DNA from 2 places in the Providencia sp. PROV208 genome. Region 2 is predicted to be linked to the other one. Evidence: predicted binding sites of a transcription regulator. Region 2 holds the regulator's gene; the other holds the start of a gene.
What was found. Region 2 encodes PhoB, which activates phosphate uptake and scavenging genes when phosphate is short. Its sites were predicted from a motif close to CTGTCATAAAACTGNCNNAT; they were not measured.
Positions count from the first base shown of each region.

Region 1 (16,719 bases), 99 kb from region 2:
TTCGTTTTGAGACTGGTTTTCTCTTAATGATTCAGCAAGAACGGAAGTCAGTGTTGGGCTAACGACCATTTTTCCACTCGCAGCTTCTTTGAGGGCAATGATAAGCTCTTCTGGTTCCATATCTTTCAGTAAATAGCCATCAGCGCCTCTTTTTAGGGCACTGATTAGGTCATCGCTGTAATTGGAGACTGTAAAAAGAATAATTCGACCTGAAAGTTCGCGCTTTCTCAATTCATCGAGTGTCTCAAAACCATTCATACCTGGCATATTGAGATCTAGCAGGATCAGGTCAGGATCTTGCTCTTCTGCAATTTGAATTCCTGTTTTGCCATCTCCAGCTTCTCCAATAACTTGCAGTGAAGGCTCTAAGCTAATCAGCTGTTTTACGCCATTTCTGAGCATTGGGTGATCATCAATAAGAAGGATTGTTGATTTTTCAGTCATTATATTTTTAGTCTCCATGAATGATTTGATCCGGTGTTTTAAATGTCAGATAAAGGGAATGTGACTTTCACTTCTGTTCCCCCTTCGGCTCGTTGAGTAATGTAACACTCGCCATTTAGGCTGAGTGCCCTTTCTCTCATAATAATTAAGCCATAATGGTTAAGTTTATTTGGGTTATCGTCGATACCACTGCCATTATCATCGATCGTAATGGTGACAGTACCTCTATTTTGGCTTAATGAAACTTTAGCCCACGTTGCATTCGCATGCTTTAAAATATTACTTAGGGCCTCTCGAATTATTTGTATGATGTGGATAGATTGATGGGGTGAGATACTTTTTGCTGGGATCTCATAGTTAAGCTGGATGTTGAATCCTATTCGCCCGCTGAATTCTCCTAAGGTGCTTTTTAATGAAGGTAATAAGCCCGATTCAGTAAGCTTCAAGCGGAATGTTGTCAGCAATTCACGCAGCTGACTGTATGCGGTATTAATTTCTGTGCGCATTTCATTGAGTAAATGCAGTGTAGTTTCAGGTAGCGGCTCTGGTTGCATTTGGAGATAGCTTATTTGCATTTTTAAGCATGAGAGGGATTGTGCAATTGAGTCATGGAGCTCTCTAGCAATAGCCGCTCGTTCATCCATGATCAACAATTGTTGCTGTTGCTCTATCTGTTGTTCCATGGTGAGCATGCCAGAAATTTGTTTAGCGAGCATTAGAACTAGTTTATTTTTTTCGTCAGAAAAAAGTTGATTTTGTTTAATTTCACCGATAATCACACCATATCGATGCATATTATCTGACAGATCCCACTGCAATGTTTGGGAGTCTTCCGCCAGATTATCCTTGGATAAATGCGATTTAGTTGAAGCCAGTTTTTCGTCGTTGATGTCTAAATTGGCAGAAGCATACGAAATTTCATGAAAATACTGCTCGTTGCTATCTTCATATAATTTGAGGCGTAAATTTTCTAACTGCGTAATATTCTTTAGCTCAGTGAGGACTTTTTGTAACCTCAAATAGAGTGTTTCCGATGAATGTAATATTTGATTTGATTGATAGAGATATGACAAAACACGATTCTTAGCGAGAAGATCGGCAGTTTTTTCTGCGACACGTTCTTCAAGTTGATGGTAGCTTTGGGCTAATTCATCAGACATATGATTCAGGGTTTCACCAAGGGCATTAAGTTCATCTTGTCTATTGTTTTTCATGGGAAAACGCTGTGTGAAGTCTTTACGCCCAATCGCATTAACCATGGAGAGAAGCTTCATCCATGGGTAGTAAATTTTTCGTCTTAAATGCCAGATTGTCCCCATGAGTAGCAGGAAAACTAAACTAATAAAAATAAGTTGGGTCATGGCAACATAAGCGATTTTCTTCTCAGTAATATCATCAATATTGTGGACCAATTCATTGAGCATATTAACGAAAGTAATGACTTCATAGCGTGCATCATCCGGTGATGACGCGCGAGTGAGGGCGGGTCTTAACGTATTGAGCCAAAACGCATGGATTTTATCAAATTCAGGAGTAAGGTTTTCAATTTTAACGACTTGAGTTAGTTCAGGGCTGAGTAAGTCTTTTTCTAAGGCATCAAGATAATTTTGGTTATGTTCATTGATAGGTGTTAAAGAGAGTAAGCGATAACTTTGCATACGCAAGGAACCGGATGTATTAATAGCATGGGCATTGCCTTGTGCACTGATGATCATGCGATTGGAAATCGTCATACCGATGATCCCCAAAACCGCGATAAGCAGCATTAACCCGATAACTTGGTTGATAATCGAAAATCGTCGATAAAGTGTCGGCATTTTCTCTTTTTCCTGAAACAAAATAGACTGACTATTACCATAATGTATTTAAGGATATTAGTCAGTTTTTAGCGTTAATTTGTTTGTTTAAAACGAGCAACAAAGTTTATAACAAAAACAATAAGTAAACCGATTACTAGACCAAAGATTAAATTGAGGATAGAGGGTGCTAAAAATTGAAGTGTATTCCCGATGATGTGAATACCGCCTATCTTTCCTGCTATGTTTTCTATCCATGAGTGTAAATAGGTAATCCCGTGCGTGAGTATGCCGCCGCCAACCATAAACATAGCAGCAGTACCGACAACAGATAATGTTTTCATTAAATAGGGTGTTACATAGATTAATCCGTTACCGAGTTTACGGAGCAGAAAGGCAGTTTTTTTCTGTAGAAAGAATCCCAAGTCATCGAGTTTAACAATACCAGCAACTAACCCATAAACCCCGATAGTCATGACAATGGCAATAATCGATAACACGACAAGTTGGTTCAGGATTGTTGTTGAAGAGACAATACCTAGGGTAATTGCGATAATTTCTGCGGATAAAACAAAGTCTGTACGGATTGCGCCTTTAATTTTTTGTTTTTCAAATGCCGCTATTTCATGTTCTAAAAGCTGAGCTTTGTGTACGGTTTCTGCCGGTGAAGTCTCATGTTTTTGAAGAAACTTATGAGCAAGTTTTTCAGCACCTTCAAAACAGAGATAAGCGCCTCCAAGCATTAATAATGGAGTCACTGCCCACGGTATAAAAGCGCTGATCAATAATGCGAGTGGAACCAATATGAGTTTATTGATAAAAGAGCCTTTTGCGACCGCCCAGACGACTGGAAGCTCTCTGTCAGCTCGAACCCCGGTGACTTGTTGTGCATTTAAGGCGAGATCATCACCTAAAACACCGGATGTTTTTTTCGCTGCCATTTTTGTCATTACTGACACATCATCTAAAACGGCGGCAATATCATCTAATAAGGTAAGTAAGCTACTTCCAGCCACAGGAGGATCCTTTTGTTATTGTGAGGTATCATTAATGTTCCTTAGGTAAAGGAAGTAAAAATTAGTTCACAGCTATTTGATAATTTGAGTAATAATAAGGATAAGTGAAGTCATTTCTATCATAATAGTATTGATTTAATTATGAAATTTCTCATGAAACACAAAAATATATTTTGTTATCATCATTTCCAATGAGTGTAAGGTTAACCCATGTCTTTTCAACCAGTATTAAGTATTGTTGTCGCGGTTTATAACGGCGAAAAGTTTTTACCCCATTTTTTTGACAGCTTAATTGCCCAAAAGTTAGAGAATTGGGAATTGATCATTGTGAATGATGGTTCGAAAGATGATAGCGAGTCAGTGATTCGCCAATACGAAGATAAGTTTGAAAATATCAAGGTGCTCGCTCAGGAAAATCAAGGTGTTTCAGTCGCACGTAATACAGGAATGGCAGTAGCAACAGGGCAATATATCACTTTCCCAGATATTGATGATGAGATTGATGCGAGGATGTATGGTCGCCTACTGGAGATTGCACTTGCCGGTGACTTAGACGTTGCGACCTGCAATGGTACTTACGTGTACACCAATGGGGATGCGCCAAAGGCTATTTTTCCACCAAATAAAGTTCCTTCTACTGGTGTGATCTCGGGCTCTCAATGGTTACAAATTGGTTTGAGTTCCCGTAAATTTCTCCATGTAACTTGGTTGAATCTGTATCGCTTGTCATTAATTCGAGAACACAATTTTACCTTTGAACCTAGATTGCACCATCAAGATATTCCTTGGACTACCGAGATGCTGCTCGTTGCTAAACGAGTGCAGTTTATCAATGAACAATATTATGAATATCTGATTCATAACCAATCCGTTTCTCACTCTTTAACCGGAGATGAGCGCTCCGTACGTAAGATCAATACCTACCTGAAGATCTTGGATATGCTGATGGATATCTATAAACGTCATCCTGAGGAAGTGAAGCAAGCACCTGCTTGTTTATGGCAGGTGGGGAAAGAAGGTTTAGGCGTTGTTTTAGCGCTATTAGCGATTAAATCACCTGAAACGCAGAAGCAGATGGTTCAACTGTTTTTTGATAAAGGTTACTGGGATATTGTTTGGAAGCATGCCACAACACTGAAATTAAAATGGCGTTTGATCCGTCGTTACAGCAAATTGAAGGCCATTATCAATAAATAGTTCTCTAGCAGCCTTTCGGGGCTGCTCTCTTTTATTTCTCTTGTACTTTCCTCGATCCTTCAACTTATTAAATAATTGATAAAATACTATTAATATCTATAGTATATATTGTGATTTAATTAACATATTAATAACAAAAAAATTGAGCTTCCTCTCAGAATATGGTCTTTATAGGGTCATAGTTCGCCAAATATACAGGGTGATAAATTATTAATAAGTTAATGAGTGAGGGCTGAATGGATCATTATCTGCATAAATTACCTGACCTTATTGACTCAGTTGCCACCAATCAATTTTATCCAAACTTATTATCATGGTTGTCTTCGTTTGTGGTTTTTGATAATGCAATTATCTATGCCTTTGAAAAAGATGGTGCTCCACGTTTTCTATCGAAAGTTGAAAAGCGTAATAGTGATAGCGTTAATCGCATTTATCAGCGTGGGGCTTATTTGATGGATCCTTTCTATCAAGAACTACAAAAAGGCGGCAGTTCGAAGGTATTAACATTGAAAGATGTTGCCCCTAAAGGTTTTTATCATACGGATTATTATCTTAATTTTTATCGTAAGACGGGTTGGTGTGATGAGGCAGGTTTACTGTTGGAATTATCCGCTGATAAGCAATTAGGCATTTTCTTTGGGAATGAAGACCAACCGTTTCTTGCTGATGAGAAGAAACAAGGTTCATTAAAGGAAGCCTTTGATATTATTAGAAGTATTGCTCGATTACATAAGGAAGTTGTGCCCAATTCAGTATCCAGTCATTATCGTAATACGGACTTACAGACTTGCTTTGGTTTGACGCCGAGAGAGTGTGAAGTTGTGGCGTTAATTTTGGAAGGTAAAGGCTCCCCTCAAATCGCTGAATCGCTGTTTATCAGCTTAGGCACTGTCAAAAATCACCGCAAAAATATCTATCAAAAATTAGACATCAACTCGCAGGTTGAATTATTTAATTTGTTAATGACCCCAATAAAACAGTAAATTCCGTGGCTTAAAATGATTTTCGTTACCTGTTTAGTATTTAGACTGAATAATGAAAATATGTATTATTTTTCAATGAATTAAAAATAATTATTCACTTTAAAAACACGTGAAATTCTATTTTTATCATAAAGTATTATATTTTTTATTAATATAATAATAAATATATATCATTTTGAATTTAAATAGAAAAGTTTTTAATTGATTTAATCTTGTTTATAAGTAAATATTGTATCTGCGTCACAAATGTTGGTTTTATGTTTCAAATGTCCCTAAAGGGCTATGTAAATGTTAATGTTAGGTTAAGATAATCAAGGTTATTCCCAGATACTAGATAGGGTATCAATTATGAATAACCAAGTAGAATCATTAACTTATTACTCAGCAACCAAAAAATATGACCTACGTTTTCCGACATTGAAAGAAGACATTGATGTTGATGTGGTGATCATCGGTGGTGGGTTCTCTGGTATTAACACGGCATTAGAGCTGTGTGAAAAAGGCATAACTAACATTGCTATTTTGGAAGGACGCCATCTTGGTTATGGCGGTACAGGGCGCAATGGTGGGCAAGTCATGGCAGGAATTGGTCATGACCTTGATGCAATTAAAAAACATGTTGGCTCTGAAGGCTTAGAAACGATTTTTAAGCTAAGCAACATGGGGGCAGGGATCATGCGCGACCGTATTGCTAAATACAATATCGATGCGGATTTTTGTCATGGCTATGCCTATTTAGGTAGCAATAAGCGCCAAGAGAAAACGCTGCGCAGCTGGCTGGCTGATTTTAAAGCTGTCGCACCCGATGAAGAAATTGAATTTTATACAGGATCTGATTTAAAGCAGATCATCGGTTCTGATGCTTACACATGTGGAATCAAACACATGGGAGGCGGTCATGTTCATTCACTTAACCTGTTATTGGGTGAAGCGAAAGCGGTGAGCGAATATGGCGCAAAAATTTTTGAAAACAGCCAAGTTTTGAATGTTGAGTACGGCGATACGGTAACGGTTCGTACCGCGATGGGCTCCGTGAAAGCGAAAAAAATGCTGTGGGCATGTGATGGTTTTTTGAATGGTCTCGAGCCGACGCTATACCCAAAAACCATTAATACCTATGCGTATCAGTTAATGACTGAAGAATTATCTGATGAGCTGATTGAACGTATTAGCCCAATTCGTGGGGCATACAGTGATATTCGCCCGGTTATCGATTACTACCGTGTGACTAACGAGAATCGCCTGTTATTTGGTAGCTCAACGTACTTTTTAGAATACATTCCATCCGACTTGAAAGCGTGGAACCGTAAGCTGATGTTGAACGTTTTCCCATACTTGAAAGATGTGAAAATTGAACTGGCATGGGGTGGACCAATGGCATGTAGTGCTAATCTCTTTCCACAGATTGGGACTATTCCAGGGCATAAAAACGTGTTCTATGTACAAGGTTATTCAGGCTTTGGTGTTACACCGAGCCAGATCGTGTGTAAGGTTCTGGCTGAAGGCATGGTAGAAGGCTCAAGCCGTTATGACCTGATGAGCTCTATTCCTCATGCTGACATTATGGGCAAGGACAGTATGCGTAACGCCATCGTTTCTCTTGCTAAATGTTGGCATCAGGTATCTGGATACTGGCAAGGTCGCCGCTAGGTTTCTTAAATTTAATTTCCATTTTTGATTTCATTATATAAGAGAAGGTAAGAGAGATGATCAGCCCATTACTGTTAAATAAAGCACTTCCTGAATTACTGAACATTGGTAGCGTGAGCAATTTAGGTTCTGTGGTTGTTGAAGGCGATCCACAAGCTAGCGTGTCAATGATCCACGGTGAGCCAACCGATAATCTGACTTGTGGAATTTTTGCTTGCACAACTGGGAAATTTAAAATGGTTTACCCATTTGATGAGATGGCAACTGTCCATGAAGGTTCTGTGAAATTAACAGATGTGAAAACGGGTGTAACAGTGGAATACCATAAAGGGGATTCTTGGTTTGCTGCAAAAGGAACCGAAGTACTTTGGGAAATCAGTGCACCACGTTTTGTAAAACACTATTTAGCCTGCGTAAATGCATAATTGAATCAATTCACGAGGTGGAGAAAACGATGAGTGAGTTAACCCTATTACCAGAAGTTAGAGAATTCTTGAAACGTCAGCATGGTCATTTTATCAATGGATTGCCTGTTTCTGGCAAGGGAGAGGCTTATTTCGATGTCGTGAATCCAGCTACCGAGCAAGTGATTGCCAAAGTTAAAGAAGGGACGCGCGAAGAAGTTGATATTGCCATGAATGCGGCCTATGCCGCATTCAAAGGCTCATGGGCAAATACTACACCGATGGAACGAGGCAATTGTTTGAATCGTTTAGCGGATTTGCTCGAAAAACACTTAGAAGAATTAGCACAATTAGAAACCTTAAGTTCCGGCAAAACGATTCAGTTATCGCGTTTTCTGGAAGTGGGTTCAGCGGCACAGTTCTTACGTTACTTTGCGGGATGGGCGACGAAGATCAGTGGTGAAACTCTGAATGTCTCATTACCGTCTTTTAATGGTGAAAAATATTCGGCATTTACCCAGCGTGAGCCTGTCGGGGTCGTTGCGGGGATTATCCCATGGAACTTTTCCATTATGATTTCCATTTGGAAATTAGCGGCGGCATTGACATGTGGCTGCACGATTGTGCTGAAGCCAAGTGAATTTACGCCTTTGACGATGTTACGGGTAGCGGAGTTAGCGAAAGAGGCTGGGATCCCTGATGGGGTTATTAATATAGTGAACGGCGGTGGGCGCGAAGTAGGGCCCGCTTTAATTAGCCATGAGTTGTGCTCAAAAGTGACTTTCACCGGTTCAGTACCAACAGGGTTAGCGGTTGGACGCTCAGCGATGGAAGGTAAGTTAACACGAGTGACATTAGAGCTCGGCGGTAAAAATGGCGCCGCATTCTTAGCAGATTTATCCGTTGATAAAATTGTTAGTGGCATTATCGAAGCGGGTTATTTAAATCAAGGGCAAATCTGTGCAGCGGCAGAACGTTTTTATGTTCCATCGACATTGATGGATGCTGTACTGGAAGAGCTAAAAGCCCGTTTATCAGCTATGAAGATTGGTTCTCCATTAGATGAAGACACCCAAATGGGACCGTTAGCCAATAAAGCTCACTACAATAAAATTTTAAGCCTGTTTGAAAAGGCGCGCCAAGATGGCAGTGAAATTATCTATGGTGGGCAGCCAATTGCAGGTGCAGGGTACTTTGTCCCTCCAACAATTATTCGTGCAAAGAGTCCTGATGATGTCTTAATGAAGGAAGAGACATTCGGTCCTATCGGTACTTTCTTAGCTTATGATGATGAAGAAGAGCTGATTAAAATGATGAATAGCACGCCGTTTGGCTTAGCAGCAAGTGTGTGGACGAATGATCTCAGTAAAGCAATGCGTATGGTTTCGCAAATTGAAGCGGGGACTGTTTGGGTGAATATGCATACTTTCCTCGATCCTGCTGTACCTTTTGGTGGGATTAAATCTTCAGGTATCGGTCGTGAATTTGGAAGTGCCTTTATTGAGCATTACACAGAATTAAAGTCCGTCATGGTGCGTTATTAGAGCGTTAGTGTTTTTTTCTGTAAAGCAACAGTTTTCCCGGTCTCTGTACCGGGATTTTTTATAGAATTTTATCTTGGCGGATGATAAACCCGGATGAGACTAACTCAGTCCGGTTATTCACATTGGCTTTGGTAAAAATGTTGCGAAGGTGGGTTTTCACGGTGGAAAGGGAAACACCCAATAGTAGCGCAATTCTTTTATTACTTGCTCCTTCACGTACTAAGTGAATAATTTCTTGCTCTTTTGGGGTGTAGGAGACCAGAGAGTCCGGTTTCACATCAAACGTCATTAATTCTGCGATGGGCAATATAGCATTGAGCCTGACCACTTCCTGTGGCGTAAATGGGGTATCCCTCAATACAGAAATACCCGCCACAATTTTATTTTTTCGACGAATAAAGATTTCTGCCATGTCTGCAATGTGGTTCGGCTGCATAAAATCATGGAAGAAAGTTTTATCTTGCTGGCGCATCTCTACGGGCATTTTGACTAAGCGCAGATCTTCACCGCGAAAATGGTCGGGGTGCAAGGGGTCATGTTGGGAAAATGCAGAGAGGTACTGTTCATGCATACGCGTAGAAATGCCGTATAACACATGACTTTCTGGTTGCCACTGTTCATTGACTAAATAATATACTGCCGCAGAAATTGGGATGATATGGGCAATAGTATTGAGACAGCAGTCGATTAAGCTCTGTTGACTCTCACTAAATAACGGTTGTTCCATCATCGCTCCTCATTCAAATTCTCTACTGACTATCATGCAATTTAATTGGATTAACATAAAACAAACATGTTAATAACGTGAGCTTGATTACACTATTCAAAACTTGTTTTTAACTGCTCAAAGGGGATTTTCTGCCCTTGGGTATCTTTTGCGACTTATTTATTAATATATTAATGAGGTGCTTTTTGTCTAATCATTGATATTTAAATGATTATTATATTATTTATATTGTAAAACGGTACTTTTCGTTTCAGTTGATTGTTGTTCCCCTCTCTCTGGGTATCGTTCTAAAGGACGATGGCGACATGTTTATGTTTATTTCTATAGTGAGTAAGCAGTCACTTTATTTTTACAAAAAATTCACAATCTTGACTGTGAGCAGAGAGAGGGAAGCAAAAATGAATTTATCCTCAAAATTAACATCACATATTGAGAAAGGTAAGGTTGGCTTTCCAACTACGCTCGCCAGTTCGGTCGGCGTGATTATGGCAAGCCCAGTGATCCTCACGGTAACCAGTGGATTTGGAATCGGGGGCGATACCTTTGCCTTAGCGGTTTTATTGAGCTTTATCATGATGCAGGCTCAATTAACCACATTCTCTGAAGCCGCGGCAATTTTACCCACTTCGGGTTCAGTCTACGATTATATCTCTTGTGGCATGGGGCGCTTTTGGGCGATTACCGGTGCGCTGTCAGCTTATCTGATTGTCCACGTTTTTGCGGGGACCGCGGAAACGATTCTGTCTGGCATCATGGCATTGGTGAACTTTGAAAGCCTCAACACCGTGTTAGAAACCAATAACTCGTCTTGGATGGTAGGAGTAGGGCTAGTCGTTGCATTCGGCTTACTGAATGCATTTGGTATCGAAGCTTTTGGTAAGGTTGAAGTGGTACTGACTTTCGCGATGTGGAGTACATTGGTGATTTTCAGTATTTGCGGCTTGATGATGCCATTCCATGTATCCGCGGAGGGCTGGTTTGGTCAAGGTCTGAATATTTCTGACCCTACCGTTGTGCTCAGTTTCATTGGTATGGCGATGTTTATGTTTGTTGGTTGCGAGCTAGTGACACCAATGGCGCCAGAAATTAAAAATTCTGCCAAGGTTATTCCTCGTGCAATGACGATTGGTTTATGCGGTGTTGCATTTTGTATGTTCCTCTTTGGCGCGGCACTGACGAATCAAGTCGAAAACGTGATTGTCGATCCACAAAATGGTGTGAGTCTATTAGAAACGCCGATGGCCATTCCTGCGTTTGCTGGGCAAATCATGGGTGACTTCGGTAAATATTGGATTGGTATTGCGTTATTGCTGGCGGGTGGTGCGACTATCAATACATTAATGGCGGCCGTTCCTCGTATTCTGTATGGCATGGCGTTAGATGGTGCATTACCAAAGGCATTCGCTTATTTACACCCTCGCTTTAAAACGCCAGTGTTCGGTATTTTAGTGGCGGTGATGATCCCTTGCTTACACGCATTTGCTATTCAAGGGGATTTAGACAGAATTATCCCGTTGGTGCTGGCGGCTGTGTGTTCGTGGGGAACTGCGTACTTATTAGTGACGATTTCTGTGGTGCTATTGCGTATTCGTCGCCCTGATTTACACCGTGCTTATCGCTCGCCATTCTTTCCAATCCCTCAAATTATTTCAAGTGTGGGGATAATCCTAGCGATTGTTTACATCACGCCTCCGGGTATGAATAAAGCAGATGTGTATATTCCATTTGCCATTATGTTGGGATTAACAGCGAGTTATGCATTAGGTTGGACCGTGTTAGTGCAGAAAGTAAATCCATTTAAACCCGTTCCGGTTGAACAGGTATTGTCTAACTCATTTGAAGATGACAATTCAGAGGAGGTGGAAATTGAGCCTTTACGTAACCTTGCCTAAATTATCGTGGTGGAAAAAGTTAACCCAAAAACGCCTCCCGACAGGGTATCAAGCGGGGTTAACGTTAAATAGGATAGAGAAAGATATCGCCCCTTATGTTTGTGAATGGGGGGCACCTGGAGTGCTCCTCATCCAATTGCCTCAAGGCATTAAAGTGGAAGTGACTGAGCGTGTAAAAACCTTGTTTATGGCGTTTATTGTGCATAGCCGTTTTGCAGTTTCAGGTAAATGTGATAGTGCGCTGGTGGCACAGATTGATGTGAAAACCGCAGGGTCTGCACGAAAAAAACAGGTGCGTTTTACCAGCCAGCAAGCCGATGGGCAGCCCTTTATTGAAAGTTTGGAGCAGTACCCAGTGATCCGCCAAACTTTCGAAGAGCTAGACTTCACTCATTGTCATATTGCTGTCAAAAATGGGGTTTGGCGGTGTGAAATTGAGCCTTATACTGCATCGGAAATGGTTAGTCGGATCCCAGCAGCTCGGCGTTATTTACGTTTGACTAACCAGCAGCGCCATCGCTTATTAAGCTCATTACAGCTGATTTCCCAACTCATCACTCAACACGTTTCACATCGATAACGCCCAAATTGGGCGTTTCGCATTTATGACAAACATCTTGATATCGACATAAAACCGTCATTCAACTGTCATCTAGCTGCTCTAGCATGCTGGTCAACTATTCGAAGCATACTTATTTACTCTTCTTATTGATTGGCAAGGATAAAACTTATGACAGGTCATTTTATGAAATCTATGTTAGCCGTCGCCGTAAGTACGTTAATTTTAGGGACTGCAATTCCTGCCCATGCAGCAGATAAAAATGAGGCAGTTTCAGAAAGCCGCGCTGCAAAAGGGGATATCACGAAATTTGGTGGAGCTCGTCGTTTATCAGCTGAACAGACGGATATCATGAAAGCTGCACTGCATAATGGTCAAGCAAAGAACGTCATTTTATTTATCGGCGATGGTATGGGTGATTCTGAAATTACCGTTGCGCGTAACTATGCGGAAGGGGCGGGTGGTTTTTTTAAAGGCATTGATGCGTTGCCAATTACAGGGCAATACACCCACTATGCATTAGATAAGAAAACACAAAAGCCAGACTATGTCACTGATTCTGCTGCCTCTGCAACGGCATGGTCTTCCGGTGTGAAAACCTATAACGGTGCTTTAGGGATTGATGTGTTTGGTAATGACCATGACACATTAATTGAAATCGCTAAACGTAATGGCAAAGCAACAGGGAACGTGACAACGTCTGAAATTCAAGATGCGACACCAGCGGCTCAGTTTGCCCACGTAACGGGGCGTAAATGTTACGGCCCAGAAGAAACCAGCGAAAAATGTGCAACGAATGCATTAGAAAATGGCGGTCGTGGTTCTATCTCTGAACAGTTAATGATTACCCGCGCCGATGTCACATTAGGTGGTGGTGCGAAAAGCTTTAAGCAGGAAGCTAAAGCGGGTGATTACAAAGGGAAAACCTTGGAGCAACAAGCGGCAGAGCGTGGATTCACTATCGTCCGTGATGCTAAATCACTCGATGCAATCAAAGAAGCGAACCAAGATAAACCTGTATTAGGTCTGTTCCATGATGGCAATATGACGGTTGCGTGGGAAGGTCCAAAAGCGACATATCACGGTAACTTAAATAATGCCGCACTGGAGTGTAAACCAAACGCTAAGTTAGATCCGAATGCGCCGACATTGGCTCAAATGACAGAAAAAGCAATTAATTTACTGGAAACAAACCCGAATGGTTTCTTCCTGCAAGTTGAAAGTGCTTCTATTGATAAGCAGGATCATAAAGCAAATCCATGTGGTCAAATTGGCGAAACAGTTGCTTTAGACCAAGCTGTTCAAGTGGGTTTAGATTTTGCTAAGAAACATGGCGATACGCTTATTATCGTGACGGCTGACCACGCACATTCAAGCCAGATTATTCCTGATGGCACGAAATCATCCGGTTTAACTCAAGCGCTGATCACAAAAGACGGTACCGTGATGACCGTGAACTACGGTAACTCTGAAGAAGACGATTCACAGGAGCATACAGGTGCTCAACTACGTGTTGCAGCTTATGGTCCACATGCTGCGAACGTGATGGGTCTGACTGACCAAACCGATTTGTTCTTTACCATGCGTGATGCAATGGGATTGAAGCAATAAACCAACCCTTGTAGTTAAAAATTCTCTGCGGCAGGATGCTACAGAGAATTTTTTTTGTTTATAAAGCCCCATAAACCTCGACTCAATTTCTCCTTCATATCTGCATTTCTTTTTTATTACACAGCTTGTATGCTCTCTATCTATTCGATTTATCTCGAATTTATATAAGAACTAAGAGAACAATAATAATGAGAAAAGTACGTGAACTCACGCGGGATGAAATCCCAAATCTGTGGTCGATTGATCGAACTGAATTGATTGAACATCTTTATCTTCACCAGCGGGGTAAATTAGTGTTATCTGCCCAGCGATTTGATATGAAAGGTTGGCCTGAAGGTGAAACGGATGCTTATACACCGCATTTACTTGCTAGCTATGATAACGGGGCTGTTTTCTTTGGGGTGTTTGATGAGGATAGCCTGATCGCCGCAGCCAGTTTAGATAACGTATGGCGCGGGGAAACACTAGATTTGCTACAACTCTCTTTCCTCCATGTTAGCCATCGCTATCGTGGTGAAGGACTGGGTGGAAAGCTTTTTAAACTTTGCCAACAACGAGCATTAGAAAAAGGCGCTGCTGGACTATATGTTTCGGCGACTCCGTCAGAAAATACAGTGCATTTTTATCAATATATGGGCTGTGAACTGCTCGAAAAGCCAGATCCTGAACTGTTTGCGCTAGAGCCTGAAGATATTCACTTTGTTTGTATTTTTGAGTGATGTTTTTACCGTAGGGGAAATATTTTCCTCACAAAAATTTGATTGATTTTTATAGAAACGTAGATATGATTGATAATCATTATCATCTTTAACGAAATTATAGACTAACTATGAGTTAGCTAAAGACTCGTTAGCTATAAATGGGAGGCGTTATGGGAACTAGCGTATCAAAAGCAACAGGGTTGCGGCGTATTGGCGCTGGTTTGTGGGGCGCCTTCGCGGTGGTGTTACTGAGTATTATGTATTTGCTGAGCAATATGGGGTTTGATCCACTGAAAGTGGCAATGATCACCTTGATGATTGCGACGGCAGGCATGCTGTTTAATCGGGGTTCACGGCGTTTACTCATTATTCCAGCAGTAATGTCTTTAGGCTGTTTCTTGCTGATTTTTCTTATGCGAAGCTAAGATTATCTAAGCGATATCTAGGTTAGGAATATTGCGTGAATGTCCATCGAGGATTGAATATCTGAAGGTTGAATTCTTGAAGATTAAGGTTACGAATCATTAACAGTGGTGCGAAAGGGGGGACTTGAACCCCCACGTCCATAGGACACTAACACCTGAAGCTAGCGCGTCTACCAATTCCGCCACCCTCGCAAATACTGTCAAAATTCTTTCTATTGATACTTGCCTATATCATGCTCGACACATAGATAACTATCTGATACGGATAGCGAAGAGCAGTCAACGCATAAATAATTGAAATTATAAAGAGTAAGTGGTGCGAAAGGGGGGACTTGAACCCCCACGTCCATAGGACACTAACACCTGAAGCTAGCGCGTCTACCAATTCCGCCACCCTCGCAATACTAACTCTTTTGCATAATTGCTCATGCATCAATAGTACGGTGCGGATTTTAGGCTAATTTCGACAGACGTCAATAAATTTTTATCAGCGGTATATTGTTTGATGAAAAAACGGTCAACTTGATATGTTGACCGTTAGAAAAGAAAATTCACACGGATAACGTGCTGGTCGCTTTAGCGCTTAATTGCTTCGTAAACTTTAAATTTCCCTGTCTTAGCCAGTACAACATGACCACCGAATGCTTTATCGAGTAGATCAGGGTAAGGTAAAAATGCATTGGCGACGATGCGTAAACGACCACCTTTTTTCAGGTACTTAGGTGCTTGGAAAATCAATGTCTCTACCGCGTTATAGCTGGTGTTGATCCCATCATGGAACGGTGGATTAGAAATGATCCAATCAAATTTATCATCAAGGTCGGAATAGACATCACTTGGGATTATTTTTCCGGTAAGGTTGTTAGCCGCTAGAGTTGCCGTTGCAGAATTAATGGCTGATGCACTGACATCACTTAAGGTTAAGGTGACCGCTGGGTTTTGAGTACCAACCACCGCAGCAAGTACGCCGTTACCACAAGCCAGATCAAGCACATTACCGCTCATTGGCTCGGTCAATGTGGAAAGCAGCAAATCACTGCCGATATCTAACTCGTTATGGCTGAATACACCTGGAAGCGCATGAATTTTCACGTTATCAACTTGGTAATTGCGCCACCAACGCTTGATATCAAATTCAGTTGGCTGTTCTAATTCGCCATAATAGAGACCACAGCGACGTGCGGAGTCAATTTTTTGCAGTGTCGCAATCCCTTCCATAATCGCTTCGGCACTTTTGACGCCGCTACGATTTTCACCGACGATAAAAATTTGGCTACCTACAGCTAAATGTGTGCATAAATCATCGAGTTGGAAAGCGGCTTCTTGTTTGTTCTTGGACCAAAAGTAAATTAAGGTGTCGCAAGGTTTAACGAATTCCGCGGTTGCTGTTGAAGCAAACAGAACATTTTCACCCAATGCCGGCTGTAAGTTTTTCCAGCGATGGTACTGGTTAGTGAGAACGCGCACGCTGGCGGCTTCTAAAATTGTGCCCAGTTCATCCTGAATATCGCCTGCCAAAAGAACATGACGATCGATAAAGTGCTCTAAATGGCGTTGAATAACTTCGCTGGCGGGTGTCAGTAATGACATATTCTGTCTATCTCCTAAAATGAATATAACCACGCGGACTACCTTACCAGAAAAAAGATAAATAGCATTGCTCTGTTGGCGCTATTAATCCCCTTTGATAAGATGTGGTTGTTAACTAACGACTGGATAAAGCAATGACACGACGTGACAGACTTTTAGAACAAATGGGGATCACTCAAT
Region 1 is NZ_JAMPNS010000003.1:322,827-339,545, reverse strand. Features, by position in the region: gene narL (two-component system response regulator NarL) at 1-444, opposite strand, end outside; gene narX (nitrate/nitrite two-component system sensor histidine kinase NarX) at 483-2,261, opposite strand; gene PR766_RS03335 (DUF808 domain-containing protein) at 2,336-3,256, opposite strand; gene PR766_RS03330 (glycosyltransferase) at 3,467-4,453, shown strand; gene PR766_RS03325 (helix-turn-helix transcriptional regulator) at 4,690-5,436, shown strand; gene PR766_RS03320 (NAD(P)/FAD-dependent oxidoreductase) at 5,785-7,086, shown strand; gene PR766_RS03315 (cupin domain-containing protein) at 7,143-7,511, shown strand; gene PR766_RS03310 (aldehyde dehydrogenase family protein) at 7,541-9,034, shown strand; gene PR766_RS03305 (helix-turn-helix domain-containing protein) at 9,093-9,761, opposite strand; gene PR766_RS03300 (APC family permease) at 10,160-11,653, shown strand; gene PR766_RS03295 (DUF3156 family protein) at 11,628-12,233, shown strand; gene phoA (alkaline phosphatase) at 12,384-13,823, shown strand; gene PR766_RS03285 (GNAT family N-acetyltransferase) at 14,012-14,542, shown strand; gene PR766_RS03280 (DUF1435 family protein) at 14,695-14,949, shown strand; tRNA gene PR766_RS03275 (tRNA-Leu) at 15,056-15,141, opposite strand; tRNA gene PR766_RS03270 (tRNA-Leu) at 15,264-15,349, opposite strand; gene rsmC (16S rRNA (guanine(1207)-N(2))-methyltransferase RsmC) at 15,526-16,539, opposite strand; gene PR766_RS03260 (DNA polymerase III subunit psi) at 16,674-16,719, shown strand, end outside.
Region 1: the regulator PhoB is predicted to act here: its motif matches at 12,288-12,307, upstream of phoA (alkaline phosphatase).

Region 2 (16,719 bases):
AGGGCGGGTTGCTTGTCACATACGTTTTATTAGCTATTGCATTTATTTTGATGCTGGTATGGGAAAAACATTTCTTCCGTAAACGCGAGCAAAAACTTGCGAATACTTCCGTGGAGGCTGCATGAGCCATAAAGAAATAGTTCCGGATTATCGATTAGATATGGTGGGTGAACCTTGCCCATATCCTGCGGTTGCAACGCTTGAAGCTATGCCATCGTTAAAACCTGGAGAGATATTAGAAGTGGTGAGTGATTGCCCTCAATCTATCAATAATATCCCGTTAGATGCTAAAAACTATGGCTATAAAGTATTGGATATTCAGCAAGATGGACCAACAATTCGCTATTTAATTCAAAAATAGTGATAGGTAAGGCGGGGTTAACCCGCCTTCATGTTATTTACTCTTCCGTATCTTGCCAGCTGGCAATATCGAGCACCAGTTCGCATTCATCGTCAATATAGCCACCCGTTGGGATAAAACCGAGTTTTTGGTAAAACTCAAAGGGGCTTTCTTCACCTTCGCCACAGCTATTATACAGTCGAGGGTAGCCTTTCTTTTTTAAATAACGGATCACTTGAATCAATGCTTCGCGACCAAAACCTAATTTTTGGTAAGGTTCTGCAATCATAAATCGCCATAACATAATGCCATCATATTCAAGTTCATCATCATCTAAGCCTGAATGCAGCATAATGAATCCTACAGGGATATCATCCGCATAAATGCCTCTGTACCAAGCACAATCTGAGAATTGGGCTTCGACCATTGAATAGGCATTGTCTGCCACCATGCTACGTTGTGCCTCACTGAGTGTATGACTCAGTAAACAAATTTCTGAAAAATTTTCTGCCGTCACTTTCTGTAAGGAGACGACTGAGTTTTCATCCACTTCTGGCTCGATGAATTCTATCATAACCATTCCTTCGCTCGAATATTGACCAAAACTTCATTGAGAAGCTGCATTAGTTGTTGTTATTAAATAATCAAGATTGCTACTGATTTGTTGCAAGGATGTAATTTAATCAACCAGAGATTAGGGAGGCAGTCAATGACTTAATTGTGGCTCTGCAAGCAGGGTCTAAAAAGAAAATGGCAACATGCGAGAATGTGTGTTGCCATCGTGAGGTCAGGACGAAAAGCTAAATAATATTAATGTTCGGCTTCACCGCCGAGAACGTCAATGAGACGAGCAATCAAGGCACTGAGCTCGCCTGTCATTAAAATATAATCGGCATCAAATTTTTGAGCAAAATCGTCTTTTGGAATATCGTCATTTTGTTCTTTAAGTTTGTCACTGAATTTTAATTTTTTCAGGGAGCCGTCATCGGACAACATAAATTGTACGCACTCTTCCCAATCCAATGAGAGTTTTGTGACTAACTTACCCGCTTCGATGTGTGTAGCAATTTCGTCAGAAATCAGGTCTTGCTTCTTACAACGAATAATCCCGCCTTCTTCTAAAATCGCTTTTAACTCAGCTTCATCCATAGCTGCAAAGCCTTGAGGTAATGCACCTGAGCGTACCCATTCAGTTAATGTGAGTTCAATTGGGTCTTTAAATGTGAGCGGTACAACAGGAAGCGAACCTAGGCTTTTACGTAATAATGCTAAATTATCTTCGGCACGTTTAGCACTGGCAGCATCGACGATAATGAGTTGATTAACGGTATCAATCCAAATGTAGGTTTTGCTGAATTTACTGAAGGCTCGCGGCAGTAAGTCATGCACGACTTCATCTTTCAAAGATGCTTTTTCGGTTTTCTTCAGTTGGCGACCTTGATCTGCCTCTAATTTTTCAATTTTCTCTTGTAATGCTTGCTTAATCACTGGCGATGGCAGCATTTTGTCTTCTTTTTTAGCACAAATGAGAATTTGGTTATTAGCAGCATGGGTGAGAGCATCGGCACCACGCATTGGAGGTACCCAACCCGTTTTCATCATGTCTTGGCTTCCACAAGGGGTATAAGCGAGCGGCGCAAGTTGTCTTTCCAGATCATCCGCGGAGAGTGCCAAATCCCGATTCAGGCGATAGACCAATATATTCTTGAACCACATGAAAAACCTACCTTTGTCATTAAAAACATGTTTAGCAAGGCGGACATGATAGCGAATTGTCTGTTATTAAGCGAAAAAAAATGCCGGATGCTTTACAGGTTTTACTTTCTATAAAGGGAGTCTAATAATGTAGACAGGTAATTAAATGACAAATGGATAATAAGTGAGTGCCATGATGAGAATAGGTATTGATTTAGGTGGTACAAAAATTGAAGTGGTTGCGTTGGATGATGGCGGCAATATCTTATTTCGCCAGCGTACACCCACACCACGTGGTGATTACCAAGGAACACTCGATGCGATTAAGCGTTTAGTGAATGATGCAGAAGCGGCAACAGGGCAAACTGGGAGCGTTGGTTTAGGGATCCCCGGAACACTTTCTCCGATTACTGGAAAAGTGAAAAACGCTAACTCAACATGGTTAAATGGACAACCTTTCGATAAGGATTTAGCTCACTGCTTAGGTCGTCCTGTCAAAATGGCCAATGACGCGAACTGTCTTGCGGTTTCAGAGGCGGTGGATGGTGCTGGAGCTGGTGCTAAAGTGGTGTTTGCCGTAATCATTGGAACTGGATGCGGTGCAGGGATCGCCATCAATGGTCAAGTTCATTCTGGAGGTAATGGGGTCGCGGGGGAATGGGGACACAATCCTTTACCGTGGCAAGATGACCAAGATAGGCTGTTTCTTGCAGGGGAAAAATGTTATTGCGGGCTCAATGGCTGCACAGAACAGTTTGTTTCTGGAACAGGTTTTATGGCGGACTATAAAAAGCGAGCCGGAGAATCTAAGACGGGAACAGAAATTATTCAATTGGCGCAAAATGGCAACAAGCATGCGATAAAAGCCTTCGAAAATTACCAAAATCGCCTTGCCAAAGCACTTGCTCAAGCCGTCAACATGCTCGATCCCGATGTCATCGTGTTAGGTGGTGGAATGAGTAATGTTGATGAGCTATATGAAAAACTGCCAGAGAAAATACGTCAATGGGTGTTCGGTAGAGAGTTTGATACGCCAATCAGGAAAGCGGAGCATGGGGATTCGAGTGGGGTGCGAGGGGCTGCTTGGTTATGCTCTGAAAATTAATACTCGTCATACTTCACGCTGTAGCTGCGTTGGCTACGCTCACTAACCCTAGTCGCATACTTATGTATGTTCCTAGGGATTAATGCTCGTCATACTTCACGCCGTAGCTGCGTTGGCTACGCTCACTAACCCTAGTCACATATTCATGGATGCCCCTAGGGATTAATGCTCGTCATACTTCACGCTGTAGCTGCGTTGGCTACGCTCACTAACCCTAATCACATACTTATGTATGCTCCTAGGGATTAGCTTCACTTGCCGCCTTGCTACAACGCGAATTATTTAGAGCATAGGGTGAGGGGAAGAGCGAAAAATTCAAAAGTAAAAGTAAAAGTAAAAGTAAAAGTAAAAGTAAAAGAAAGGCAAGGATGGAAGTACAAAAATTGAGCTGGTGGATTTGGCTACTTATAAAGTGAGTGTTGGTGAGTTGTTTGGGGAATAGCGGATTTTATCGATAACTCAAATAATAGCGGTGATTTTTACCGGATAAATCTATTTTTGTGAGCTATATAAAAGTCGGGATTCATAAATGGACTAAAACCGTGATTTAGTCACAAAAAATGGTTACTGTTTGCAGGCATTATCATTAAAACATGATATCTAACACACAGTGATAGGCTTTATTTCGGGTATTGTTGGATTTTTACTCAATAACCATGAAATGAATCTAGATTTTATGAAGGGCGTTCCTTCAAAAGGCAACAAAGGGGATTTAACGTGAAAAAGGCTCTAAAAATTTCATCTTTGGCTCTGCTGGTGGCATTTAATGCCCATGCTGCCACGGTTGACTTACGTGTCATGGAAACATCCGATGTTCACAGTAACCTAATTGACTTCGATTACTACAAAGATAAACCCACAGAGCAATTTGGTCTGGTACGCACAGCGACACTGATTAAAGCTGCTAAAAATGAAGCGACCAACGCGATTTTGGTGGATAACGGTGACTTAATTCAAGGCAGCCCTCTGGCTGACTACATGGCAAATAAAGGCTTAAAAGACGGTGAATCTCATCCAGCTCATAGCCTAATGAACACCATGGGTTACACAGTTGGAAACTTCGGTAACCATGAATTCAACTTTGGTTTAGATTATCTGAAAAAAGCCATTGCAGGCGCAAAATTCCCTTACGTCAACGCGAATATCGTTGATGCCAAAACGGGTGAAAACTACTTCAAACCTTACATTATTGTTGATACCCCAGTAAAAGATCGTGATGGCAAAACCCATACAATCAAAGTGGGCTACATTGGATTTGTGCCACCACAAATCATGATTTGGGATAAACCAAACTTAGAAGGCAAAGTGAAGGTGAATGACATCACTGAAACCGCTAAAAAGTTTGTGCCGCAAATGAAGAAAGAGGGTGCAGACCTGATTGTGGCAATTCCTCACTCAGGATTCTCACAAGAGCCATACAAAGCGATGGCAGAAAACTCTGTGTACTATCTCAGCGAAGTACCGGGTATTAACGCCATTATGTTTGGTCATTCTCACGGTGTGTTCCCAAGCAAAGAATTCGCCGATATTAAAGGCGTCGATGTGGCAAAAGGCACGGTTAATGGCATTCCAGCAGTTATGCCAGGACAGTGGGGTGACCATTTAGGTGTAGTTGATTTGGTGGTTAACAATGACAGCGGCGATTGGAAAGTGGTTGATGCTCAAGCTCATGCCCGCCCTGTTTATGATAAAGCCACCAAGAAAGCACTGGTTGAGCGCGATGAATCACTCGTAAAAATCATCCAAGAGCAGCATCAAGGTACTCGTGATTTCGTGGGTAAATTGATTGGTAAAGCCTCTGAAAACATGTACAGCTACTTGGCATTAGTTCAAAGCGATCCAACGGTTCAGATTGTGAATGATGCTCAGATGGATTACACCCGTAACTTTATCCAAGGGGACCCAGACTTAGCTGACTTACCAGTATTAGCGGCAGCGGCACCATTCAAAGCCGGTGGACGTAAAAATGCACCTTCTGAGTTTGTTGAAGTGGAAAAAGGGGATTTAACTTTCCGTAATGCTGCTGACTTATATCTCTATCCAAATACCTTAGTGGTAGTAAAAGCAACAGGTGCGGATGTGGTTGAATGGTTAGAGTGCTCTGCGGGCATGTTCAACCAAATCGATGCACAATCAACTAAGCCACAAAGCCTGATTAACTGGGATGGTTTTAGAACCTATAACTTTGACACTATTAGTGGTGTGAATTATCAGATTGACCTGACTCAGCCTGCTAAGTATGACACTGACTGTCAAGTGGTTAATAAAGATGCTAATCGTATCAAAAATGTGACTTACCAAGGCAAACCAATCGACCCTAAAGCGGCATTCTTAATCGCGACCAATAACTATCGTGGTTATGGCGGTAAGTTCGCAGGTACGGGTGATGCGCATATTGCGTTTGCATCGCCAGATGAAAACCGTGCGATTTTAGCGGCGTATATTGCTAAAGTTTCTAAAGAGAAAGGTGAAGTCGTTTCGAAGGCCGATAATAACTGGTCATTCACTCCAATCAAAACCGATAAAAAGCTTGATGTTCGTTTTGAAACTTCACCAAGTGAAAAAGCAGCTGAGTTTATTCAGCAGCACGCTCAGTATCCAATGAAGAAAGTAGGTACTGATGATATTGGATTTGCAATTTACCAAGTTGATTTAACTGCTAAGTAATTTCAGCAGTAATAAAAGCGGTAATTATCTGAAGCCTGTCACTTGTGTCAGGCTTTTTTCATTACCGTGTATTTTGGGGTGACATTTATATGAAAAAATAAATGAAGAAAATATTAAGATGGTTGAACTTGGCAATAATGTGGCAAGCGATAGCGAAGTGAGGGCTGGGAATAACATTCGGGGAGTTTAAACTTGAGAGTAAATAGCAGCTCCCCGAATGATGATGCTTATTAAATCTTCAATTAACTTATTCATAAGTTACGTTCAACATAGGTAATTTACTGTATTTGTCATATTCAACTTTGACATACTCGGATTCAACTTTTTTGCCATTTTTCAATGAGCCTGAAGCGGTAACGGTTTTACCATTACGATAACAATCAATATTCACATGAGTTTGATTTGCGATATTGACTTCACACTGAGGTTCATAGATATAACCACCAAATGAGACTGTGCCTCCTGACGATGGGTTAAGATTACTCGCGAAAGAACAACTTGAAATGAAGATTGTCACTACAGTAGTTAATAAAGATAAACGTTTCATAGTCCACCCCCTTTAATAACACTGACCACCATCCAATACTGCTTTTGTGCTCTTATTTTTAGTGTAGTTCAAATACCGATAATGCAGAAATAAAAATTTAGTCTATAAGTAAATACTATTATCATGGGAATATAACATATTGATGTCAATCAAATTAAAGTTATTTTCAGTTTCATATGAGCGATTAAAAAGACATTTTCTTATAAAAATGCGACTTATATATAAAAACTAAATATTATTTTTAAATAAGCAGTGATTGAAAATGAGTAATATCTACTGTTCTAATTTTATATGTAATAATTTGCGATAGATTGGAGTTTTATCTTGTTAAGAAATTAATGAAATTGAAGTGTGCTATATAATGGAATATATAATGATTGGAATGAATAAATAAAGCCCCTACAAGCAATTGTAGAGGCTTTAATATAATAACGGTTAGTGATGAATTACTTGAATACTTTGAAACGAACGTCGTCGTCCATAAAGTCTTTATCAGCCGCCGGTTGCTCAATTGAGCCAAATACCATTTGAGCACGTAAAACCCAATTTGCTGGAATATCCCATTCTTTTTGCACTTGATTATCAATTAATGGGTTGTAGTGCTGCAGTGATGCACCCACATTTTCCTGAGATAATGTTGTCCATACTGCCAGTTGCGCCATACCGCTCGCTTGTTCAGACCAGATAGGGAAATTATCTGCGTATAATGGGAATTGTTCTTGTAAGCCAGTGACTACATTTTTATCTTCAAAGAACAGCACAGTACCAGCGCCTGCGGCAAAGCTATTGATTTTTTGCTCAGTTCCAGCAAAAGCTGCTTCAGGAACGATAGCGCGTAAAGCATCTTTGGTGATGTTCCACAGTTTTTTATGTTGTGCACCAAATAACACGACAACACGTGAAGTCTGTGAATTAAATGCAGATGGTGAGTGCTTAACGGCTTCTTTGATCAATCCAGCAACTTTCTCTTCCGAGATAGGTAATGAGTCGCCTAAGTTATAAATAGTGCGACGATTTTTAATCATTTCGATAAATGCGTTAGACATGTTTGTCCCCTTGCTTTTGTTTAGAGCACGGCAATTTATTGAACAACCTCAGAAGCCGTAACTTGTTTCGATGTGAATAACTATAAAGGTATCCCTTTAAAATCATAGAAAAAAAATTTAACCTAAACATTCAAATTTTTGCATGTAGTTAAAAATCTATAAAAATCATATTAGTAGCTTTATTTTAGGCTTTTTGAGATTAACTGACACGATAGTGGCTTGGGAGTTCACTATAGCCAAGACCATTTGCTTTTTTCACGGTAATTTGTACCGGAATTCGTTCTTTCATGGCTTCAACGTGGCTAATAACACCAATGGTTTTTCCTGAAGCGTTGAGGCTCTCTAATGCATCTAAAGCAATGTCTAAGGTTTCGGCATCCAATGTACCGAAACCTTCATCAAGAAAGAGCGATTCCAGTTGGGTTCGATGACTCACCATGTCAGAGAGTGCAAGGGCTAGTGACAAACTGACTAAGAAGCTTTCCCCTCCAGACAGTGTTTTAATATCGCGAATACTATCCGCTTGCCAGCCATCAATAACTTGTAATTCAAGGTTGGCTAAATGGCTTCTTTGCAGCAAATAGCGACCATGCAATTTATCGAGTTGTTGGTTAGCTAAAGAGACTAAGCAGTCTAAGGTTAACCCCTGAGCATAACGACGAAATTTATCCCCTTCAGCGGAGCCTATTAAGCTGTTGAGGTAACTCCAATCATCGTAGCTTAATTGGCTCTGTTCAATTTTATTCAATAACTCGCGCTGTTGGTGACGTTGCTGTTGATCGCGCTCGAGTTGGTTAATAATCTGCCCTTGTTGTTGGTTTAATTCCTTGATTTTATTATCTAACTCAGTCAATACATGTTGAATGTGCTCCAATGACAACTCCGCAAATTCAACTAAACGTTGTTGTTCATGATTGGCGAGAGATAAGAGGCTTTCTTGATAGCGGGTTTCCGCTTCAAGCTGCTGCTGAGTCACTTGTTGTTTAAGTTGCTCAAGCTGAATTTTTTCTTCGGCAGGAAGGAGGGCATTCAGAAACTGCTCTTGGGTGTCAAACGGGCTATTCTTAAGCGCATCAATAAACTGAGTTCGTGCAACAGATTGCCGTTGATTGAGTTGTTTGAGTTGTTCATCGAGTTCTTGGACACTTCCTGTGAGTGCGGCGATGTGTTTGTCTATCTCACTGATTTGCAGAGTAAGTTCATCGACTTTACGAGCATATTGAGCCTGCTGCACCTGCATATTTTGGGTAAAAATAGTGATAGCTTGACCGTCTAGCATGTTTTGACGTTGGGTATTCGCATGTCCAATTTGCTGATTTAGCTGCTCAAAATGTTGCTGTTGTGACGCGAGTTGTTGCTCAATTTGTTGTGCATAGGTTGTTTCCGCTGCGAGAGTAGCGGCATGAACCTCAATACTTTTAGCGAACTGTTGAGCGTCTGTTTTTTGCGCCTCATAGTATTGCCCGCGTTGTTCAATTTCTTTTAGCCAAGAGGAAAACTGTTCTTGGCTTGGTAGCGTTAGGTTAAATGGCGAGAGCGAGGTGGCTAGCTGCTGTGTTTGCTGCTCAACGCGTTGTTTCAAAGCGTGTTGTTCCGCTTGGTTTTCGTCTAATTGCTGGGAATGGTATTTAAGTTTTTCATCAAGAAGCGATAGCTCGGAGAGCAGTTGCTTAGTTTGAGCTTGCTGTTCGTAATAGTGGTTTTTTGCCTCTTGGTGTTGGCGTTCCAGCTGTGTAAATTCACTGGTGATGGTTTGCTGAACCGTGAGTTGATTGCGCAAATCTAAAAGGCATTGCTCTACTGCGAGATGTGTTTTCGCTAATTCCGGTGTAAGTGCTTGCTTACAAGCTTGTCGCCATTGGGTATTGAGAGCATCTAATTGGACCTGTAACTGTTTTTGTGTTGCTTCATTATCTTGTTGGCGACGTTTATCCGCTTGTAATAATGCTTGGTGTTCGGTGAGTTGTTGTTTTTCGGATTCTATCTGTGTGTTGAGCGCAACCAATTGTTGCTGGGTTTCGTTTGGCGTAACAGCATGGTATGCCTCTAAAGCAGGATGCTTTAATGAGCCACAAAGGGGGCACGGTGTTCCTTCAATGAGTTGTTGGCGTTCATGTTCCAAGCTGACAATTTTTTGTTCTAATTGAAGTTTTTGTTCTAAAACTTGGCGTTGAGGCTCCAATTGAGTCACTCTATCTTGTGTAATTGCAATCAGTTTTTCCACTTGCTGGATAGATTCTGCGAGCTGGTTTTGTTGCTGAATGTGTAGCTGTACTTGCTGGTGTTTTTCCTCATGTTGCGAGAGTAAAAGTGGCAGTATTTGAGCATGCTGTAACTGTGCTTGCAGTTGAATAATGAGAGCGTTAATTGCACTTATATCGTGTTTTTCTTTGTATTCTTGAAATTGTTTTTCAAACTGATTAAAGCGGGAGTGAAACGCTTCAAGACTGAGCTGAGCTTTTTGATGTTCTTTCAGTTTTTGCAATTGAGCTTGTTGCAATGTTTGCCATTCTAGCTTGATTGCGTGCTGTTTTTGCTGATTTTTAGTGAGTTGTTCAGTCAGTTCATAAACAAATTGACCTTGCTGCTGCCAGCGCCCTAATTGGGTAATTATTTGGGCGTCATTTGCGTGTTCTTGGAGAAATAATTGCGTTTTATTCAGCCCACTCTTAGCATGATCAATTTGCTGCTGAGCGTTCTCTACACTTGCTTTTTTCTGTAAATACTCACTGTTTAGCTGACTTAATTGCTCTGAGAGTTGCAATTTTTGTTGATTGAGCTGGGAAAGTCGATTGTCTAATGGGCGCACTTCGTTATCGATCATGACCGTCGTTTTCTGTACCCATTCATTGTATTGATTTTGTTCAAGCTGCGCTTGGGCATGTTGGGTCACTAAAGGTAAACGTTGCTTTTGAGCCTCTTCTAAGTGTTGGGTTATGCGTTGCTGTTTTTGAGTCTGTTCATCAAGTTGAGTTTGCAAGCTTTGCACTGCCAGCCAATCCGGGCGTAAGGCTTCCGCAGGAGAGCTTTGAGCGAGCTTGTGTAATTGGGGCTCTGCCGCTTGATAGCGTTGTTGAGCTTGCTGTTGCGCTAGCTGTAATCGCTGGGTATTTTGTGCGAGCTGTTGATACTGTTGGTGCCAAGTCACGGCTTGTTGATGGCGAAGTTTACTTTGACCCAGCTGCTGTTCTTGGGCTGAATATTGTTGCTGCTTTTCAACAAGCTCTTGATATTCGATTTCCGTAAGCAGATTGATGCTACTGGCTTGTGCTCGAAGGAGATCGAGATCAGTTTTGGCTTGTTTATGCTGATTAAAGATATAGACCGAAATTTGACTATAAATTTCGGTGCCAGTGATCTCTTCCAATAAGTCAGCGCGTTCTTTTTCTGTGGCATTGAGAAAAGCGGCAAAATCACCTTGGGAAAGTAAAATAGATTTGGTGAAACGTCCAAAATCCAATCCCGTGATTTGCACAATTTTTTCACGAATTTCACTGACTTTTTCTGCGATAATTTGCCCATCAGCGACGGTTGCTAGCTCTGCTTTAGGATCTTGGAGGTTGCCATCGGCTTTATTATTTGCGCGGCGTTGGCTCCAGAATGCACGATAAGCGATACCTTTAACTTCAAATTCTACTTCCGCTAAGCATTCGCCCGTATGGCGAGTCATCAGTTCATTTTTACTTTTTGATATTTGCCCTAAACGTGGGGTTTGATGGTATAGCGCGAGGCAGATAGCATCTAATAAGGTGGTTTTTCCTGCTCCCGTAGCACCAGTGATGGCAAATAACCCATTGCTGGCAAACGGTTCTTCAGTGAAATCAATTTTCCATTCACCTTTAAGGGAATTAATATTTTTGAGACGTAAGCTTAAAATTTTCACGCTTATTCCCCTTGTTCAGTGCGTAAGGTGGCGTAGGATTGCTTGAACAGTTGTAATAAACGCTGCTCTAACGCTTTGTCTTCTAATGATTCTTCAGCAAGCCTTCGAGAGAAGACTTCTTCAGCCGTTAATTCACTCAATGTTTCATTGGGCTGTGTAAGGTTTTGGCCTGTTTGGGCTCGACGAGCACGGCGTAGGCGAACCACTTCGACACAGCGATCTTGGGTGAGCGCTTCAATTCGTTGCTGGATATCGCCAAGATAATCTTGGGATGCGACTTCAATATCTAACCAAGTTGGGCGGTTTTCAGTGGTGGTGGGTAACGTCATAAGCTGTTGTTGCAGCTCTTTTAACGTGCCCTTAAGACTATACAGTGGTTGAGAAACAAGGATAGGCAGCAATGTAACATTGGAAAATTGATGACCCTTAAATTCCACTAAACACACACTTTTTTGTTGTTGTGATTCGTCAAAGCTGAGTGCAATGGGGGAGCCGCTATAACGAATATATTCTTTCCCACCAATTAATTGCGGGCGGTGGATATGCCCGAGTGCAATATAATCTGCTGGAGGAAAGGCTCCGGACGGAAATGCATCCAATGTACCGATATAAATTTCGCGGACGGAATCGGTGAGTTCTGCACCGATCACAGTGAGATGTCCTGTCGCGATGATAGGAATATCTAAGCCAAGAGCTTCGCGCTGCTTAACGGCTTTTTGGTAACAGGTTTGATAGTAATCACGGATGGCATTTTGCAATGAAAGTTGTTTTTCTTCACTACTTTGCCCTGCCATACTGATTTGAACATCCCTTGGGCGTAAAAACGGGATGGCGCAAACTAGCCCAGTCGGATTTCCTTGTTTATCTTTTAGCGTAATGACATGAGATTCACTGCTTGAGGTGATGACATGGGTGTTTAAATAACGTAATAGCGCACTGGATTCGTTTAGAACAGAAACCGAATCATGGTTGCCGCTTAAAATGACTAATTGGCAGTTAGTTCGTTGTAAATCAACAATAAATTGATTGTATAGTTCACGGGCATAGCTAGGTGGTGCCCCAGTATCAAAGACATCACCTGCCACTATCAGTGCATCCACTTGGTGCAGTTTGATTTGTTCAATTAACCAGAGTAAAAAGTGCTGATGCTCAGATGCTCGATTTTTGGTGAAAAAATATTGACCTAAATGCCAGTCTGAGGTGTGGATGATGCGCATGAGCTACCTATTCCTATGATTATGACGCTTTTACTATACTAATATTCAAACCCTATAGTTTGCTGTATCACAGTATACCGCATCGGTGCCATATGAAGGGAAGCGCATGAAAAATAGTTGAGAAGCGCTTCGCAATGAAAGTAGGAAGAAAGTAGGAAGCTTGGCTGATATGGCTTTTATGTTTCACTTACATGACAGTAAACTGTTAATCTAATGATGGATCGTAGCCTTACGTTGAGATATTCATAATTCTGTCACAAAACTGACGCATAATGCGGTCACATTAAAAATCTCTTCTTATTTACAGGAACAATCATGGCAAGACGCATTCTAGTTGTTGAAGATGAAGCGCCCATCCGAGAAATGGTTTGTTTTGTATTGGAACAGAATGGTTTTCAGCCTACAGAAGCTGATGATTATGATTCTGCGATAGCACAATTGGTTGATCCATTACCTGATTTAGTGTTGCTGGATTGGATGATCCCCGGAGGTTCAGGCATCCAAGTGATCAAACATATGAAACGAGATAGTGCTACGCGTGATGTCCCCGTAATGATGCTAACCGCGAGAGGGGAAGAAGAAGATCGTGTGAAAGGGTTAGAAGTTGGCGCGGACGATTATTTAATTAAGCCGTTCTCACCAAAAGAATTGATAGCCCGTGTTAAAGCAATTTTGCGGCGCATCTCGCCAATGTCGACAGAAGATATTATTGAAATGAATGGGTTAGTGCTTGATCCGACTTCCCATCGTGTTACGAGTAATGAGATTCCCATCGATATGGGACCTACCGAATATAAGCTACTTCACTTTTTTATGACCCATCCAGAGCGAGTCTATAGCCGCGAGCAGTTACTTAATTATGTTTGGGGTGCAAACGTGTATGTCGAAGATAGGACGGTAGATGTGCATATTCGTCGTTTAAGAAAAGCGTTAGAGCTAGATGAGCATGATAAAATGGTGCAAACGGTTCGTGGTACTGGCTACCGCTTCTCTGTGCGTTATTGAGAAACCATTAGGGAGAAACAGGGGTGCTTGAACGCTTATCCTTAAAACAGCTGATCTGGGGGCTGTTTTTATTTATTTTACCCGCACTAATATTATCTATTTTTATTGGCCACCTGCCGTGGCTATTGGTTATTTCATTACTAGCTGCGTTAATTTGGCATGGATATAACCTGCTAAAACTTTCAGACTGGTTGTGGCTAGATAGAAGTATGTTGCCACCAGATGGTAAAGGGGGCTGGGAGCCAATATTTTACGGTATTTATCAAATGCAGCAGCGTAACCGTAAGCGCCGCCGCGAATTAGGGCAACTTATTAAACGGTTTCGCAGTGGAGCTGAGTCTCTACCCGATGCGGTCGTTATGATGACCACGGAAGGCAATATTTTTTGGTGTAACCGCCACGCTCAACAGCTTCTTGGCTTTCGCTGGCCAGAGGATAACGGGCAGCATATTTTTAATTTATTACGTTATCCTGATTTTAGCCGTTATTTCACGGTGAAGAGTTATGATCAAGCGCTGACGATTGAATTGAACAGCGGTGAAATTGTGGAGTTTCGCATTTTGCCATACACCAGTGACCAGTTATTGATGGTGGCTCGAGATGTGACTGAAAAGCGCAGATTGGAAAAAGCACGCAGAGACTTTTTTGCCAACGTTAGCCATGAATTACGTACACCACTGACCGTCATTCAAGGTTATCTCGAGGTGATGGATGACCAAGAAGGAACATCACCGATGAATAAAAAAGCCTTATCGGTGATGCAAGAGCAGACCCATCGGATGGATAATTTAGTGAAGCAATTGCTGCAACTATCACGAATTGAGGTTGCCCCTCAAATTAATCTTGATGAACAGATTAATATGCCGGTCATTCTTAAAATGATTGAACAAGAAGCCATTGGCTTAAGCCAAGGGCGACATGAGTTTGAATTCGTGATTGATGAAAAACTGCGAGTGCATGGTAATGAAGAACAGTTACGCAGTGCGGTTGCTAACTTGGTTTATAATGCGATAAACCATACACCGGAAGGGACGAAAATTAAGGTGAAATGGCAGAAAACCAATAACGGCGCACAATTTAGCGTGAGTGACAATGGTCCTGGAATTCCTGCTGAGCACATTCCTCGCTTAACGGAACGTTTTTATCGTGTGGATAAGGCGCGCTCTCGACAAGGTGGTGGGGGAACGGGCCTAGGTTTAGCGATTGTTAAGCATGCTGTTCAGCATCATAGCAGCCAATTATCGGTCACCAGTCAGATTGGTAAGGGCAGTGAATTTTCCTTTACGTTACCGCCTGTTTTTATTGTGTCAGATAAAAAATAGGTGTGCCAAATAATCGCTAAAAATGAAACCTTGCTAATAAAATCATTGCATTAGCAAGGTTTTTTGTTTTGCTATTTCTTCCTTTTTGACGTTATTTTTAATCGCCGCGCTATATTTTCATTGTTATCCCTCAATTTTCTTCATCTTATCCTGCCAAAATACATTATGAGTGGTTAAATAATGTTTTGTTGCTGTTTTTTTAGCCTGAATATATACGGGATATTGCAAATTTACTGACAGTAATCACTGGTTCTTAAATTTAGTTTGGTACTTTATTCTTGTTTTCAGGTTTGCTCTTGCCTTTTTTCCCTATAAAAGTTTTACTTGTCGCCAGTTATTGGCGATTTTTACTGTTTTTTGATGTTTAGTATTACAAAGCTAACCAAGGCATGCATTTTATATTGTTAAAGTCATGTTAATCAGAACTCTATTTCGTCATATATGTTCCAATAGGTTATCTATGAGATAGCCTGTTTTTAATTCATAATTTACTAAAAATTAACATAATATGGCTCATCGTTTATCATCCAGAGATATCCTCGCCTTAGGTTTTATGACCTTTGCGCTATTTGTTGGTGCTGGAAATATCATTTTCCCGCCAATGGTCGGTTTACAAGCAGGTGAGCAGGTTTGGACTGCTGCACTTGGTTTCTTAGTCACTGGCGTCGGTCTTCCTGTTCTTACTGTTGTTGCACTAGCAAAAGTGGGGGGCGGTATTGAAGCGCTCAGCACGCCGATTGGTAAAACTGCTGGTTTATTATTAGCTGTCGTTGCTTACTTATCAGTAGGACCTCTTTTCGCGACACCAAGAACAGCAACCGTTTCGTATAAAGTGGGTATTGCGCCATTGCTTGGTGGTGAATCGGAAATCTCCCTATTGGTTTATAGTGCAATCTATTTTGTACTGGTCATCGGAATTTCGTTATATCCAGGTAAGTTACTTGATAGCGTGGGGCATATTCTGGCGCCAGTAAAAATGTTGGCACTGGCTATATTGGGTATTGCGGCGGTGATGTGGCCCGCAGGGCAGCCAATTGTGGCAACGCCAGAATATCAAAATATGGCATTCTCTAATGGTTTCATCAATGGTTACTTAACGATGGATACATTAGGTGCGATGGTGTTTGGTATCGTCATTGTGAATGCAGCACGCTCACGAGGTATCGAAAACTCCTCATTATTAACTCGTTATACTATGTGGGCGGGCTTAATTGCAGGGGTTTTATTAACGCTGGTTTATTTATCGCTGTTTAAACTGGGCGAGAATAGCGGTTCATTAATTCCAAATCCTGCCGATGGTGCTGATATTCTGCATGAATATGTTCAGTACACTTTTGGGAACTACGGTAGCTTCTTCTTAGCGGTGCTGATTTTTGTTGCCTGTATGGTAACTGCTGTTGGTTTAACGTGTGCATGTGCTGAGTTTTTCAGCCGTTATGTCGCAATTTCTTACCGTAAGTTAGTGCTAATTTTGGGTCTGTTCTCCATGGTGATTTCAAACCTTGGGCTCAGTAAGCTGATCGCATTTTCACTGCCTGTTTTAGTATCAATCTATCCGCCTTGTATTGTTTTGATTTTGATGAGCTTTACATTGAAATGGTGGCGTAATCCAACCATCGTAATTGCACCGACGATGTTAACAAGTTTTGTGGTTGGCTTGATTGGCGCAGTGAAAGCATCGGATAGTTTGAAGACCTACATTCCAGATTGGATGACGTCTATCCCATTATACCAACAAGATTTAGCTTGGGTGTTACCATCCGTCGCTGTGCTGGTTGTTGCTATTGTGTGTGATAGATTCATTTCACCATCTAACGAACGTCATAAACACGCGTAGTATTTTGTAAATACGCAATAAAAATGCCAGTGGAGGATAATCCCACTGGCATTTT
Region 2 is NZ_JAMPNS010000003.1:223,592-240,310, reverse strand. Features, by position in the region: gene yedE (selenium metabolism membrane protein YedE/FdhT) at 1-125, shown strand, start outside; gene yedF (sulfurtransferase-like selenium metabolism protein YedF) at 122-361, shown strand; gene PR766_RS02910 (GNAT family N-acetyltransferase) at 399-914, opposite strand; gene rdgC (recombination-associated protein RdgC) at 1,151-2,056, opposite strand; gene mak (fructokinase) at 2,232-3,140, shown strand; gene PR766_RS02895 (bifunctional 2',3'-cyclic-nucleotide 2'-phosphodiesterase/3'-nucleotidase) at 3,858-5,807, shown strand; gene PR766_RS02890 (hypothetical protein) at 6,055-6,354, opposite strand; gene PR766_RS02885 (nitroreductase family protein) at 6,801-7,400, opposite strand; gene PR766_RS02880 (AAA family ATPase) at 7,600-11,283, opposite strand; gene sbcD (exonuclease subunit SbcD) at 11,286-12,500, opposite strand; gene phoB (phosphate regulon transcriptional regulator PhoB) at 12,816-13,505, shown strand; gene phoR (phosphate regulon sensor histidine kinase PhoR) at 13,529-14,827, shown strand; gene brnQ (branched-chain amino acid transport system II carrier protein) at 15,336-16,664, shown strand.